3 regions of the Mycobacterium sp. NPDC051804 genome follow, and region 3 is predicted to be linked to each of the others. Evidence: predicted binding sites of a transcription regulator. Region 3 holds the regulator's gene; each other region holds the start of a gene.

Region 1 (5,201 bases), on a different contig from region 3:
TCATAGAGGATCTGGCCGCGACGGACACGGCGCTCGACGGCATCGGCCGGACGGCCGTCGCCGGTGAGGTCCGTACGCCACTTCGCCTTCATCCGGTCCAGTAGAGCCAACCGCTTGTGCGGATCCTGTATCCACACAAACCGGACCGGCCGCGTGTGATGGGGCGCGGGGGCGGTGAGCGCTTCGGCGATCGCGGCTTCGATCAGCTCGGGGGCCACGTGTTCATCGCTGAAGGTGCGCACCGACCGCCGTAACAACTGGGCCTGGGTGCGGCCGAGCGCGATGGCCTCCTCGGTGCCCAGCCAGAACAGATCGTCCTCGCCGGCACGCACCAGGTCACGGGCCTTGGATCCGTCGTCCGGCAGGGTAAGCCCGCGCACCACGGCGACGGGAATGTCCGTCAGTTTGCCCTTCACGAGATCTGCGGCCGCGGCTATCTCGTCGGCGACCGCGATCTCGGTGACAATCAGCTCGTTGCCGTGCCGGTCCTGCGACCCTTCATAACCGTGCAGCACCCGCAGTCCCGCAGCGCCAATCGCAACGTCAGTCTGCCCGTTGCGCCATGCACGCCCCATGGTGTCGGTGACCACCACCCCCACGGTGACCCCGAGGCGGTCGCGTAGGCCGTCGCGCAGCGCGGCAGCACTGCCATCGGGATCCTTTGGTAGCAAAGCGAGTTCCGCTGAGTCGACGTTGGAACCGTCCACTCCGGCGGCCGCCTGTACCAGACCGATAGCGTTCTCGGTGATCAGTGTCTTACCCTTGCGTGCCAAAACCCGCACGGCCTCGGCGTCGATCAGTCTGCGCCGCAGGGTGTCTCGTTCTTCGGCATCGATGGGCGCATCGACGATGCGTCCCTCGCACTTGGACATCACCTTGCTGGTTACGACGAGGATGTCGTCGTCTCGAAGCCATGGTGTGGCTGCGGCGATTGCCGCGGCGAGATCGTCGCCGGGGCGGAATTCGGGCAACCCTGGCACAGGAAGTATTTCGACGGCTGCCGCGGATCCGTGCTCGGTCATTACCGTGGATCCACCTTGAGCCCGGCGAGATCCAGACCGGCGAGCACCATTTCTGCTGTCGTCGCCGGATCCTTCATCAACAGTGGCACGGTCCGCACCTCGACTCCGTCGATCTCGGCGTGATCTCCCTCGTGGATCAGCCATCCGTCGAGGATGCCGGTGCCGCTGCGGGCCCCGTAGTGGATGCCGACCGCTTCTGAGGTGCTGTCCACACCGATGACCGACAGGCATTCGTCGGCCATGCCGCGCAACGGCTTACCGCCGATGATGGGGGAGTAGCCAATGACCCGCGCCGCCGTCGTACGCAGTGCGCCGCGAATGCCGGCAATGTTCAGGATCGATCCGACGCTCACGACCGGATTGGAGGGGGCCACCAGTACGACGTCGGCGGTCTCGATCGCCTCGACGACGCCGGGGCCGGCGGACGCTGTCTCGGCCCCGACGAACGCGAAGCTATGGGTCTGAACCTGCGCGCGGTAACGCACCCACCACTCCTGGAAGTGAATCGCCTTCTTCTCGCCGTCCTCGGGATCGCTGATGACGACATGGGTTTCGCTGCGGTCGTCGCTCGCGGGTAACAATCGTGCACCGGGTGACCAACGGCCACATAACGCTTCGGTCACCTGTGACAGCGGATATCCGGCCCGCAACATCTGGCTGCGCACGAGGTGCGTGGCGAGGTCGCGGTCGCCGAGGCCGAACCAGGCGGGCTGCACACCGTAAGCGGCGAGTTCTTCCTTGGCATGCCAGGTTTCGTTGCGATGGCCCCAACCGCGGTCGGGGTCAATCCCTCCACCTAAGGTGTACATGCAGGTATCGAGGTCCGGGCAGATCCGCACACCGAACATCCACGCGTCGTCACCGACGTTGACGACGGCGGTCAACTCGTGGGCGGACGTGCTCCCGGAATCCTGGAACTGGCCCAACCCCAACAGGTGCTGTACGCCCAGCAGGAAGCGGGCGCCGCCTACGCCGCCGACCAGAACGGTGACCTTCACAGTGACCGACATTAGGCCGTCGCGCCCCGGCGAAGGCACGTGGCCGACGGTGTGACAGACACGCCGATATTCCGACGCGCCGAATCCGGGTCACGGAATGGTATGAATTTCTGTTCCAAAGCTTGACCACGGCTGCTAGCGCGTGTGTAATCACACCAGTGTCATTTCGCGGTTGGCCGGCCGGTTTCGGTGTCGCAGACCGAGATTCGATCATATGTTCGAATCTGAGATGGCCGCACAGAAAATAGTGGGGCTCAAGTTACGGATCTACGACATCAGGTGAGGAGGCGGAAAATGTCTTTTGAGTACAGCGATTTCGATCATGTGGTCCGGTTCGACGACCGGCTACTTGGCTCAGTGGACAGCGCGCCGCACACCAATACCGGACCGGCACCGTTCGAGACGCCACGGCGTCCCCAGTTAAGTCTGGTGCCCGCCCCGATTGATGTGCCGTCGGCAATCCCGGCAATGCCGGCAATGCTGACGCCGGAGGACGACCTCTGGCAAGAGAAGGCTTTGTGTGCACAAACCGATCCCGAGGCATTCTTCCCTGAAAAGGGCGGCTCGACCCGTGAGGCCAAGCGCATCTGCCAGGGCTGCGAGGTGCGTGACGCGTGCCTCGACTACGCGCTGGCTCATGATGAACGCTTCGGCATCTGGGGCGGGCTGTCCGAGCGTGAGCGCCGTCGCCTCAAGCGCGGCGTGATTTAACGCTTCTTCGCGCAAGCACTAGTCGCGATTTAGGCGGGTTGTCTACTCGTTCTCGATCGTGGGGTCGATAACGGAGGGTTCGACGCCCAGATAAGTGGCCACCTGCGCCACGAGGACTTCATGCAACAATTCCGAAAGTTCGACGGTGTCTTTCGCCCGTCGCTCAATCGGCTTGCGGAACAACATGATTCGCGCTCTGGTGGCGTTCCCGCGGACATCGACGCCTGCCGGGATCAGACGGGCTAGCGCGACCGGCCCGTCAGCGATGACCTCGGGTGGCCATTGCACACTTTCGGGATCCTTGGCCGCGATGCGCGGTATTTCGTCGACAGCGATGTCCAGCGTCGACAACCGATCCTGCCACCGGCGTTCGATTGGCTCATAGGCCTCCAGCACGGCCATGTCGAACAGCTCGGCGCGGCTGCGCCAACCAGGCACGGTCGGCGGAAGGAGCGGCCCGCGCATTTCGCGGCCGCGGCGTGATCGCTGGTGTCCGCGTTCGGCCACGGACAGATCGTAACGGTTGAAGATCGACGCTCCGATGGCGCGCGTGTCCGGCGGCTTGCGCCGTTTGCGCACGATAACCTCTCGCTGTGAACGTTCCCCGTCGCTGCTGCCGGCCCGGGTGCCCCCACTATGCGGTCGCGACGCTGACATTTGTCTACTCCGACTCCACGGCAGTCGTCGGCCCGCTGGCTACGGTGTCCGAGCCCCACTCTTGGGATCTGTGCGTGCTGCACGCCAGCCGGATCACCGCACCGCGCGGCTGGGAGCTGGTTCGCCACGCGGGTCCGCTGCCGTCGCACCCTGACGAGGACGACCTGGTGGCGCTTGCCGACGCGGTCCGCGAAGGGCGCGATATGGCGCCGCCGATCAACGGAGTGGCCGCAGGGTTTTCGGATCCGGTCACCGGTGTCCCCGGCGGCGCGCTGATGGCGCCGCCGGCCCGCAGGTCCGAGTCCAACGGACGCCGGCGGGGCCACCTGCGGGTGCTGCCTGACCCTCCCGAATAGCCGGGCACTCGGCGAGGACTAGCGGACATGCCTCTTTCATTCGACGGTTAGGCTGACGCAAGTAGTCCACGTCACAAGGAGTTATCTTGACGCGCTCTTCGCGCAAGCGCTCATCGCAGCCTCGTTCCTCTGCGGCTGTCCAGCGCGTCATCAAGGCGTATGACGTTCGTGGCCTGGTCGGCAAAGAACTCGATGAAGATTTCGTCCACGACGTCGGTGGCGCGTTCGCCCGGCTGATGCGCGATGAGAACGCCACTCAGGTTGTCATCGGCCACGACATGCGAGACAGCTCACCCGCTCTGTCGGAAGCCTTCGCCGAGGGTGTCGTCGCGCAAGGTCTCGATGTGGTGCGCGTCGGCCTGGCTTCCACCGATCAGCTGTACTTCGCCTCGGGCCTGCTGGAATGCCCCGGGGCGATGTTCACCGCGAGCCACAACCCGGCCGCCTACAACGGCATCAAGCTGTGCCGCGCCGGCGCGAAGCCGGTCGGTAAGGACACCGGACTCACGACGATCAGCGAGGACGTCATCGCCGGAGTGCCAGCGCACGACGGGCCCTCCGGCTCGAAGTCGGACCGCGACGTGCTGGCCGACTATGGCGACTTCCTGCGGTCACTTGTCAGCCTGGCCGGGCTGCGGCCGCTGAAGGTCGCCGTCGACGCGGGCAACGGGATGGCGGGCCACACGGCTCCCGCTGTGCTGGGCGAGATCCCGGCAATCACGCTCGCCCCGTTGTTCTTCGAACTCGACGGCACCTTCCCCAACCACGAAGCCAACCCGCTGGACCCGGCCAACCTCGTCGACCTGCAGGCGCACGTGCTGGAGACCGGCGCCGACATCGGGCTGGCGTTCGACGGCGACGCCGACCGGTGTTTCGTCGTCGACGAGCTGGGCCGGCCGGTCTCTCCGTCAGCCGTGACCGCGTTGGTCGCCGCGCGCGAACTCGGTCGTGAGATCGGCGCGACGGTAATTCACAACCTGATCACCTCGAGGGCCGTCCCTGAACTCGTGGTGGAACGAGGCGGCACTCCCGTGCGCTCGCGCGTCGGGCACTCCTACATCAAGGCGCTGATGGCCGAGACCGGTGCGATCTTCGGCGGGGAGCATTCGGCGCACTACTATTTCCGCGATTTCTGGGGCGCCGACTCCGGCATGCTGGCCGCATTGCACGTACTGTCCGCGCTCAGCGAGCAGGACCGGCCGCTGTCCGAGCTGATGGCCGACTATCAACGCTACGAAGCCTCGGGCGAGATCAATTACACGGTTGCCGATGCCGAGTCGTGCATCGACGAGGTGTTGTCGTCGTTCAGCACCCGCATCCACTCGATGGACCACCTGGACGGTGTGACGGTCGATCTGGGTGACGGATCGTGGTTCAACCTGCGCATGTCGAATACCGAGCCATTGCTGCGGCTCAACGTCGAGGCGCGGACCACCGAAGAGGTCGACGCCATCGTG
Region 2 (5,201 bases), on a different contig from region 3:
TGGTTGTCCCCCAGCGCCGTGCGTTCAGAGCGGGGGTCATCGTCGGGCGGATCGTAGACGGCTCCCGATGAGCAGTGCAGGAAACCCTTCGCCTCGCGGCAGTGCGCCATCAGGAGTCCGACCGATTCCGCGTTGGCAGCGAGATCCTTGTCCCACCTGCCGCTTTTGGCCACCGCCAGATTGATGACGTAGTCGAAATCGCTCGGAAGCCCGGTGAAGTCGCCGCTGGCGAGGTTCACCGTCTCGCAGCGAACGCCCGACTTCTCGAGGTCGGCTCGCCCCTCGGCGTCGGTGAAACGGGCAATCCCCCACACCTCGTTGTCGGCCGCAAGGGCCTTGGCGACCGGAACGGCGACCTGCCCGGTAGGGCCGGTGATGAGGATCTTCGAACCGCGCATCGGCTGATCGTAAGCGACCGCCGACGAACGACCGCCGTCGCATGTCTGCGGCATTCCACTGTGTAGTTGTCAAAGAGCGTCTCGGTGGCTTATGCCGCAGTCGGCATGGCGGTCAATGTGCGTCGTGCATGCGAACGCAGGTGCTGCGGCTCAGTGCCGGTGTCGTTGTGCGGGGGGATGAACCAGGGGTGACGATCGGCTCCGAGGTAGACCTGCCAGTCGCTGTGGTGGATCACTGTGTGGTGGCATCGACACAACATCACACCGTTGTCGACACTGGTGATTCCTCCTGTGCCCCAGGGCGTTATGTGGTGGGCGTCGCACCACGACACCGGTCTGCCGCAACCGGGGAAGGCGCATCCGAGGTCCCGCGTTGCCAGCGCCTTGCGGATTGTGGGTGGGAACAACCGTTGACCGCGCCCCACATCCAACGGCGCACAGTTCTGGTCGACCAGCACAGTCTCGACGGTGCTGTCACAGCAGATGAGTTCCGCGGTGGTGGCGGTGATCGGCCCGGCGAAACCGAGCGTGTCCACGGCCTGCTCGCCGAGCACCCCCACCGACACTCCTGCTGGCGTGATGGCGACGGCAGGCCGGATCAAGGTGACGTGCGGGAGCACCCCACCAGAAGTCGGGCGCCGCGAGTTGGACAGATATGTGCGTACCAGCTGACCGAACGCATCAGCGCGCCGCCGCCCGGTTGACCTCGGGTCCGGCGATCCGTCCGGCAAGGGTACGGGCCGACACAGTGGGTTCAACGCCGCAAACAGTTCTTCGCCGGTGAGCACATCGAGGTCGAGAGTGGCCCCGATCCGACCCTCGTCGTTCTGAATCAGGGTCATCTCGTTGAGGTCGGTGTTCTCAGCGACCGGCACCGCCCCCTCCCGCTGCGAGTGCGGTTGTGCCGAGGTCTTTGCGATGGCAATTTGCCGGGCCTTCGCGTTCACTCTCGCCGGCGTGGTCTGAATCATCAACGTGGTCACGATCTTCGACCGGTCCTGCTCCGACAGCTCCACCCGGGCACCCACACGTGCGACGCCTTGGCCGACCGCGTCTACGAACTCGATGCCGAGTCCCCCGAGACGCTGTTGCTGGGTCACTGCAGGCACCGTATGCGCGGCACGTCCGACGCGGACCGCCCGGTGGGCAGCCCCGGGGGCCACTCCCAGACTGGTCAGCAAGCCGGCTCCCGATCTCAGGTGTTGGCGGGCGGGGATGCCGAGGCGTTCGGCGGCGGCGGTCGCTTGTGCGATCACATGGTGGAGGAGATTGGTCGCGGCGACCGCGGCGACCAGGACCGCCAGCAGCGGCTGCTCATCGACCACCCGCCGCGGACAATCCAGCAGATGAAACAAGCTGCGGTCGGCGTCATCCTCAGGGACGGGCGACGGGGCGAGGTCATCGATGAGCTCATTTATGAAGGTGTCGAAATGCATAGCGTCCAAGGCGGTTACCCAAGCTTTCACGAAGAATGCGCACACGAGCAATGCGTGCGGGTGAAGCTCTCAGTTGCCCTTCCCGGGGAGAACTTCTTTTTCGAACTTGCGATCCACGCTACACCTGAATAGCCGCTTTGTCGAACATATGTTCGAATGATGCCTAGGGCAGGCCGAAAGCTAGAGAGTGGCGTTGACCGGTCCGAGCAACAAACAGTTGGGGTCTGTCGTGTAGTCGAAAATCGCGCTGCAACCCCTGCCGGACGACTCGTAGACCGTGCCTGGGGTGTAGGGCTCGAAATACACCTGCGCCGGGGCCGCATTTCTGGCGTTCGTGCAACGTTCGGACTGACCCTGGATGGACAGGCAGGCCACCCCGTACTTGGGTTTCCAGGGCGCGAGGCAACCGGCAGGAGTCAACGTGGCGGTCACCTTCGCCACGCCGTCGACCTGGACCACCTGCGGCGCCGACAATGTGAAGTTGCACGGACCCGGGTTCGGCGGCGGCTGGCCCTGCGCCACGGCCGCACCGGAAATTCCCGCGGTCAGTACGACCGTCGAGGTCAGACCCATCACCACCCGATTCATCTCTGGATCGTAAACCGGTGGCCACCGCTCAGTCGGTTGATCGGCGGACGCGGAAAAGCTTGACGTCCGACTTGATGCCCTTGAGGTGGCGCGCACCCGCGAAGGACCAGGTGAATCTTTCGTCGTCGCCGATGGCCTCGCGCGTCGACTCCGAGACGAGAACCGAACCGGGACGGGCGGCGCCGGTGACCCGGCTGGCGAGGTTCACCGGACTGCCGAACCAGTCGCCGGCCCGGCTGACGGCCATGCCCGTCGCCATGCCCGCCCGCAGTCGCGGGTAGTCGTCGTCGCCTTCCGTCGCATCCACCAACGTCATCACGGCCTCGAGCAGCGGTACCGGCTCGGGACTGACGAGCATGACTTCGTCGCCGATGGTTTTGATGAAGCGCACCGGCGGAACCGCGGCCTCGTGCGCGAGGTCGGCCAGGCGATGTGCGAGTCGTTCGAGATCCTGCGGTGGCACCACTTCGCCGAGGCGGGTGAAACCGACAAGGTCGGCGAAGGCGATGCTCACCAAGCGGGCGCCCGGTACTCGTTGTCCCTCCGCGATTTCCGATGCGCTGATGGCCTCGGTCTCCAGCAGATGTCGCAGCTGAAGGCGCAGCATCTCCTGGATCATCGGACCGAGCAACGGCTCCGCCTCGCCGACGAGCATCTTCGAGTTCTTCGCGACGCTCAACTCGGTGGCCGTCGGCTCGAGAATCTGGGCCAGACCGGCATACCGCATCACCTCCGCCGCTCGCGACAATCCGTCGGCCAGAAGGCGGGTGATCTGCACGAGCTGGTCGGGCTCGATGCCCAGTTCGATGAAGCGTTGCCCGAACGCCGCGGCTTCGGCATCTGCGCGCAACAGCGTGGCGGCGTCGGGATCGTCGACGGTCGGCAAGCCCATCGCCCGTTGCAGGCGTTGGAGCAGTTCCAGGTCGATGCCGGTCTTCTCGCACGTTTCGCGTGCCGACACGTACGTGCCGTCATCACCGAGGACCCGGCGCGCCGCGAGCAACATGGGCATGAACGACGTCCTGATCCGATCGACGGTGAAGCCTTCATCCAGCAGCCACTCGATCAGTTCGGCGCGCGCGGTACGGGCGCTGTCATCGAGACCGTCGAGCAGCCCAGATGCCTCGATGTCGAAATCCTCGGCCACCGATTCAACGTATACCGCGGCGTCGTGCGATATTCGGCTCCATGGCCGCGCCACAGCTGCATGGACTCCCGGCGATCGTCGGCGAGGGTGCGCACACGCTGATACTCGGCAACATGCTGAGCGTGATGTCGGTGGCGTCTCAGCAGTACTACGGCAATCCCCGCAACGCGTTCTGGCGGATCACCGGCGAGTTGTACGGCTTCGCTGCCGACGATCCGTACGACGATCGGACCGCCGCGCTCGTCGCCAACGGCGTCGCGGTGTGGGATGTGCTGAAGTCATGCAGGCGCGAGGGCAGCCTGGATTCGGCCGTCGAACCGGACAGCATGGTGCCCAACGATTTTGGAGATCTTTTCGCCGCGCATCCCGGAATCAGAAGAATTTTCTTCAACGGTGCCGCCGCGGAGAAGAACTTCAACCGTCTCGTCCGTCTCGCCCCAGACGTGCCTTATCTACGGCTTCCGTCGACGAGTCCGGCGCAGACCATGCGATACGAAGACAAGATGGCAGCCTGGCATCAGGCCATAACCGCACGTCAATAACGTTCCCGGCGGCGCCGACTGGCCCTATTCTCAGGTCAGCAGCAATGCAAGCAGGTGGGGTCGATGGCGGCAGCGGTGATTTGCCGGGCGTGCGGCGCACAACCGCGCGATGAAGCGCGCTTCTGTGACGCCTGCGGCGCCCGCATCGAGGCACCAGCAGCCGAGTACAAGCAAGTGACCGTGCTGTTCGCCGACGTCGTCCGCTCGATGGACCTGGCCTCGACGGTGGGCGCGGAACGCTTGCGCGAAGTCATGGCCGACCTGCTGGACCGCTCGACGGCAATTGTCACGCGCTACGGCGGAACGATTGACAAGTTCACCGGTGACGGCATCATGGCGGTATTCGGCGCACCAAACACTTTGGAGGATCATGCTTTCCGCGCTTGCCTGTCAGCCCTGGAAATCCAGAGTGACGTAGGTGCCACGCTGCCGCTGCGAATCGGCCTGAACTCGGGACAGGTGATCGCAGGCGAAATCGGCTCCACCACAGGAAATTACACGGCCATAGGCGAGGTTGTCGGCATGGCTCAACGCATGGAGTCAGTTGCGTGTCCCGGCGGAGTGATCCTGAGCGAGTCGACCGCCCGGCTGGTGGAAAACGTCGCAGTTCTCGGCGAACCGGAGCCAGTGCATATCAAGAACATCGTCGAACCAGTTGCTGCGAAGCGACTCTTAGCGATCGGCGACCACCAGCCGCCGCAACGCACAGAATCGGCCCTCGTCGGACGTAAGTGGGAACTCGCTACTGTCAACGCGATCCTCGATGAGGCGATCAGCGGTGCTGGCTGCGTCGTGGCCGTCGTCGGTCCCCCGGGTATCGGCAAGAGCCGACTGACCCGCGAAACGACGGCCGCCGCAGTCGCTCGCGGCTTGCCCGTCTACACCACTTATTGCGAGTCGCACGCCACCGATGTTCCCTTCCATGTCGCTGCCCGGCTGTTACGCGAAGCTCTGGAAGTTGCGAACCTGACCGCAGCGGCGGCACGTACGCAAGTACGCGAACGGTTTTCCGACGCCGATTCCGAAGACCTCGTGCTGCTCGATGATCTCTTGGGGATTCGCGCTTCCTCGGCGGATTTGCCAGAGGTCG
Region 3 (5,201 bases):
CCACCGGGCTGACGCCACCGACGGTGCTCTCCGACGACAACCTGAGGCGGATCGCGGTGCCGACAACGGTTCTGATCGGAGATCGCGAAGTCATTTACCGCGGCGGTCCGCACGCCGCGATTGCCAGGGCGCAACGGCTGATCCCCGACGTACGAACGCATCTCTTACCCGGCGCCAACCACATGCTGACGGTCGACTGTCCGAAAGAACTCGGGAACGAGGTGCTCACAGCATTGGCTTGAAGCAGCCGAAAGGTCCCCGAACTCATGAGAACTCGGGGACCCCTCGGTGAGTTGATGTGGAGCGAGCTAGTTCTGCTCAGCCTCTTGCCGCTTCTCGGCTGCCTTGGCTGCACCGCGGGCGGCCTCGGCTTCGGCTTCCTTCTGGGCGGCGTTGCGTTGCGCGTCGGCCTTGTCCTGCTGGGCCTGCCCTTCGCGGTACAGGTCGTCACGCCCGGCGACCGCGCCTGCAACCTCTTTGACCTTGCCCTTCACGCCTTCGACGACGCCCTTGATGGCTTCTTCGGGTCCGCTGTTTTTGTCCGACATTCGTTGTCCTCCTTGCTGAGGGTCAGGTGGCCCATGAGTGCCCCCAAACGCCGCTTTGCTAAACCCGCACGGCTACACCGTGGCTCACGTCACATTGCGGTGTGGAGTCGGCCGGCTTCGGCATAGCCGCCGCGGCAACGGAACTCACGAACGTCGAATCGAACCCGATCGCCGCGCACCGTGACCGGCAATTTCGTTTGCAATGAACTGGGAACCCCTCGCGCAGAAAGTCGCGATTTCATTCCACACCGAAGTTCTCGTATCCGGTCGTCGGACAATTCTATTCGGCGCTTCGCAGCGCAAGATGCGGAGCTTTTGCACCTCGCCGGGGTATTTTCTCTGCCAGAGTTTGCGTGTGTTCCTTGGTTATTAACGTCATCTGACGGAAAGTGGACGGGCGCGATGCTTTTCGTGGAATTTGCGCCGACTGCGGGAGGGTCAATGATCGGGCAGCAGAGTCGGCGCCGAATGGTGCGCAATCGACTCGCAATCAGTTTGCTGGCAGTGACGATGGCTGTATTGCTCGCACCCGTTGCAGCGGCGCAGCCGGAGGCCGATGCGAACGCCGCGATCACCGCTGCGTGGGAGGCCAGCGGCGGTGATGGCGGCACACTCGGGCCCAGGAACGGCGACGTCTACCCGGCCGGCTCGGGTTTCGGCCAGAACTTCGCTGGCGGCAAGATCTTTTTCACCCCGGAAACGGGTGCCCGCATCATGCAGGGCGCAATTTTGGAGAAGTACGAGTCTCTCGGTGGCCCCGCCGATGGCGACCTGGGATTCCCCACCATCGACGAGGGACCAGGACGGGCCCCCGACAGCCGCAACACCACGTTCAGTGCGTCCGACAAGCCGGTGATCTTCTTTACGCCCGCGACCGGCGCACGTGTGGTCCGTGGACCGATCAACGCGGCCTGGGACAAGCTGGGTGGCTCAGCGGGGACACTAGGGGTGCCGGCCGAGGACGAGGTCTACAAGGGTGACGTCGTCTCCCAGGCGTTCACCGGCGGTGAGCTGTCGTACGACATCCGGAAGAAGACCTTCACGACAGTGCCGCCGGAGTTGGCGGCAGAGTTGGGTGACCTCCAAGTTCCTGACGATCCCGCTGCGGCGATCAACGCCGCGCGGCGTGCCGCCGGAGGGCCGATGGGTCCGCTGGGCGCGTCTGACGGTGCGCCGTACTCGGTCGGCAAGGACGGACTGAGGCAGAACTTTGCCGGTGGCGCGATCTTCTACACGCCCGCCACCGGTGCGAACGTCGTGACCGGGCAGGTGTTGGCCAAGTACGAGAGTGTGGGCGGGCCGGAAGGGGATCTCGGGTTCCCGATCACCAGCGAGGTCGACGGTGGTCTGGCCACCGCAAGCCGCATGTCCAGCTTTGCGGCGGACGACAAGCCGGTCATCTTCTGGACGCCGGACCACGGCGCGGTGATCGTGCGGGGCGCGATGGCAGCGGCCTGGGAGCGACTTGACGGTGCGAAGGGCACGTTGGGTGCGCCGATGGCCGATCAGACCGAGGCCGGCGACGTCGTCACGCAGCGCTTCACCGGGGGTGTCATCTCATGGGACGGCGCGAAGAACACCTTCAGCACTGAACCGGCGAATCTGGCGTCTGAGTTGTCCGGTCTCGACGTGCCGGGACAGAAGCCGCGTGACGAGGCGCCGAGCAACCCGCAGGCCTCAGATTCCAAGGGCGACAAGTGGTTCAAACCGAGCTTGTGGTGGCTGCTGGCGCTCGTGCCGGTGGTCATTCTGATCGGTGGGGTCGTGCTCGCACTGATGCTGCGCCGGCGCAGGAAAGAAGATCCTTTCGCGCCCGACGATTCGTATGCGATGCAGGACGTCCGGTTCAGCGGCGACGCCGATGCCACGTACGGCACGGCAGGCGCCCCTGATCGGGCGACCACTGACGACGAGTACGCCGCGGCGATGTTCGGCGATCGGTATACCAGCGGGGGATTGGGCTCGATCCCGCGCGGCAGCGATGATCTGACGCCGGACGTTGCGCCCAAAGATGAAGATCTTTGGGGTCTGCCATCGCCGGTATCGAGCATTTCAGAGGGCAGTTCGGAGAGCCCGGTAGAGATGGGCGAGCCGCCCGCCTCCGAGGACGAGCCGGCCAATCTGGAAGAGCCGGACGAGTCCGGCGAGGACGACGACCCGGACGCGGTCGACACCGCGCCGACTCGCATACAAACCGCCGAGGCGGCCATCGCCGCAGCCGCGGCGGCCGCAGCGGTCAAGCGCGATCCGTTCACCGATACCGGACGCCATGCCCGGATCGAGATCGACGACGAACCGCCGACACAACACGTGGCCTTCCTGGTGCCGCTGGACGACCCGAACGAGGCGCCGGAGGGCTATCCGATCAAGGCGAATACGAAGTCAGGTGTGTACTGGGCGCCCGGCAGTCCGTCGTACGACGATGCCAGCGCTGAAATCTGGTTCGCGAGTGAGGAACTCGCGCGGGTGAACGGCTTCGTCACCGACGCTGAGGCCCGCTAGATCTTGCGGATCACCGTCACGACCTTGCCCAGCACGGCAGCATCGTTGCCGGGAATCGGATCGAACGCTGGATTGTGCGGCATCAGCCACACCTGACCGCGCGTGCGCTTGAACGTCTTCACCGTCGCTTCGCCGTCGATCATCGCGGCGACGATGTCACCGTTGTCGGCGACGTTCTGCTGACGAACGACCACCCAGTCGCCGTCGCAGATCGCTGCGTCGACCATGGAGTCGCCGACCACTTTGAGCAGGAACAGCGAGCCCTCGCCGACCAGCTCGCGCGGTAGTGGGAAGACGTCCTCGACGGCCTCTTCGGCCAGGATGGGCCCACCCGCGGCGATACGGCCCAGCACCGGTACGAATGTCGGTTCCGGCAGGGCGTCCGAGCCCGCGACGTCGGTGGCGATGATCGAGGCGCCGCTGTCGGCACCGCGCACGTCCACGGCGCGCGGCCGGTTGGGATCGCGGCGCAGATAGCCCTTGCGTTCCAATGTGCGCAATTGATGGGCCACCGACGAGGTCGACGTCAGTCCGACCGCATCGCCGATTTCTCTGATGCTCGGGGGATAGCCGCGACTGGTCACCGAAGCGCGGATCACGTCAAGGATGGTGCGTTGACGCTCGGTGAGCCCCGTATCGAGCCCGCCGCGCCCGCCGGTGCCGTCCGTGCCACCCGGGGTATCGCTGCTGGAGTCCATGGCGCAAAGGTAGCCCGTGACCGACGATTAATCAAACATGTGTTCGAGGCGTGTCGCACGACCGCGAGGTCGCAGGTCCGCTCGCCGGGACTTGTCGGTGGGTGCCGATATCGTTTGGCAACAGTTCGATCACATGTTCTATTAATCGAACACCTGAGCGAGTATGTTCGAACACAAGAGCGAACGACCTTGTACCGGAAGGCAGACAGATGACCATTCTCGACACACGGGAAATCCAGGCAACATCGGTGGTCAGGCCGGTGAACCGGCCGACCGGAGCACGGCGTCGGCCGCAGTCGCGGCGGCCCGGCGGCGCACCGATGCGGTACCGCAGCTCCGGCGTCCTCGTCTCGCGCGCTTCGCACCGGCGCCGGCCCATCACCCCGGTCACCACAGTCCTGCTGGCGATGGTCGCCGCAGGTATCACCGTGTGGCTCGGATTGGTGGCGCAGTTCGGCGGTGTCGTCGGCGAATCGGCCCCCGTGCCGGATCGGCTCGCAGTGGTCCAGGTGCAGACGGGCGAGACGCTGCAGCAGGTGGCGGGCCGGGTGGCACCTGACGCGCCGGTGAGCCGCGTCGTCGACCGGATCCGCGAACTCAACCAGCTCGACACTGTGGCGATCCACGCCGGCCAGACGCTGATCGCGCCGATCAGCTGACGGTGCATTGTGAGCGGTGAAAATGTCGGCCGCACAAAGGCATTCGGCGGGACAGCTACCGGATATGTCCCAATCAACACGAACCTGGGCTCGCGAACTGCCACGCAGGTACGCTCAGAGGCGTTCGAGTTGGTTGTCTGGTGGTGCGGCGAAGGAGCGGTGATGCACTGTCCGTTCTGTCGTCATCCCGATTCCCGAGTGGTCGACTCGCGGGAAACCGACGAAGGCCAGGCGATTCGCCGCCGCAGATCATGTCCTGAATGTGGTCGTCGCTTTACGACGGTCGAGACTGCGGTGCTCGCGGTGGTCAAGCGCAGCGGGGTCACCGAACCGTTCAGCCGGGAGAAGGTCGTCAAGGGCGTGCGCCGCGCCTGCCAGGGCCGCGCGGTTGATGATGACGCGTTGAACCTGCTCGCCCAGCAGGTGGAGGACGCCGTGCGCGCCACGGGCTCGCCCGAAGTCCCCAGCAATGAGGTGGGTCTGGCTATCCTGGGCCCACTCCGTGACCTCGACGAGGTCGCCTATCTGCGCTTCGCCTCGGTATACCGCGGATTCACGTCGGCAGAAGACTTCGAGCGGGCCATCGAGGAGCTGCGCGAGCACCAGAAGTCTCCGCAGCCGGCCCAGAGCTGAACTGGCGCCTCAGTCGATCTGTTTCGTGCCGTCGCTGACGACGCGCCCCGCGACCCGCACCCAGCCCTCGGGGCTCCATTGGGTGGAGATCCTCGACCCCTTGCCCTGCACGATCTCCAGATCGCGGCTGAGGTAGTCGGTGATGCGTACCGCTGCGGCAC

What was found. Region 3 encodes LexA, which represses DNA repair genes until DNA is damaged. Its sites were predicted from a motif close to CGAACANNTGTTCG; they were not measured.
Region 1: the regulator LexA is predicted to act here: its motif matches at 2,228-2,241, upstream of cofD (2-phospho-L-lactate transferase).
Region 2: the regulator LexA is predicted to act here: its motif matches at 1,976-1,989, upstream of ACIA48_RS25495 (DUF222 domain-containing protein).

The regions. Positions count from the first base shown of each region.
Region 1 is NZ_JBITCD010000004.1:748,013-753,213, forward strand. It holds gene ACIA48_RS19060 (coenzyme F420-0:L-glutamate ligase) at 1-1,022, opposite strand, end outside; gene cofD (2-phospho-L-lactate transferase) at 1,022-2,020, opposite strand; gene ACIA48_RS19070 (WhiB family transcriptional regulator) at 2,315-2,731, shown strand; gene ACIA48_RS19075 (metallopeptidase family protein) at 2,774-3,196, opposite strand; gene ACIA48_RS19080 (DUF3499 domain-containing protein) at 3,325-3,744, shown strand; gene ACIA48_RS19085 (phosphomannomutase/phosphoglucomutase) at 3,831-5,201, shown strand, end outside.
Region 2 is NZ_JBITCD010000006.1:540,497-545,697, reverse strand. It holds gene ACIA48_RS25500 (NAD-dependent epimerase/dehydratase family protein) at 1-398, opposite strand, end outside; gene ACIA48_RS25495 (DUF222 domain-containing protein) at 488-1,864, opposite strand; gene ACIA48_RS25490 (hypothetical protein) at 2,015-2,422, opposite strand; gene ACIA48_RS25485 (adenylate/guanylate cyclase domain-containing protein) at 2,451-3,569, opposite strand; gene ACIA48_RS25480 (DNA-deoxyinosine glycosylase) at 3,611-4,111, shown strand; gene ACIA48_RS25475 (ATP-binding protein) at 4,175-5,201, shown strand, end outside.
Region 3 is NZ_JBITCD010000002.1:95,065-100,265, reverse strand. It holds gene ACIA48_RS06100 (alpha/beta fold hydrolase) at 1-242, shown strand, start outside; gene ACIA48_RS06095 (CsbD family protein) at 309-548, opposite strand; gene ACIA48_RS06090 (hypothetical protein) at 990-3,050, shown strand; gene lexA (transcriptional repressor LexA) at 3,047-3,748, opposite strand; gene ACIA48_RS06080 (LysM peptidoglycan-binding domain-containing protein) at 3,958-4,407, shown strand; gene nrdR (transcriptional regulator NrdR) at 4,570-5,040, shown strand; gene ACIA48_RS06070 (PhzF family phenazine biosynthesis protein) at 5,050-5,201, opposite strand, start outside.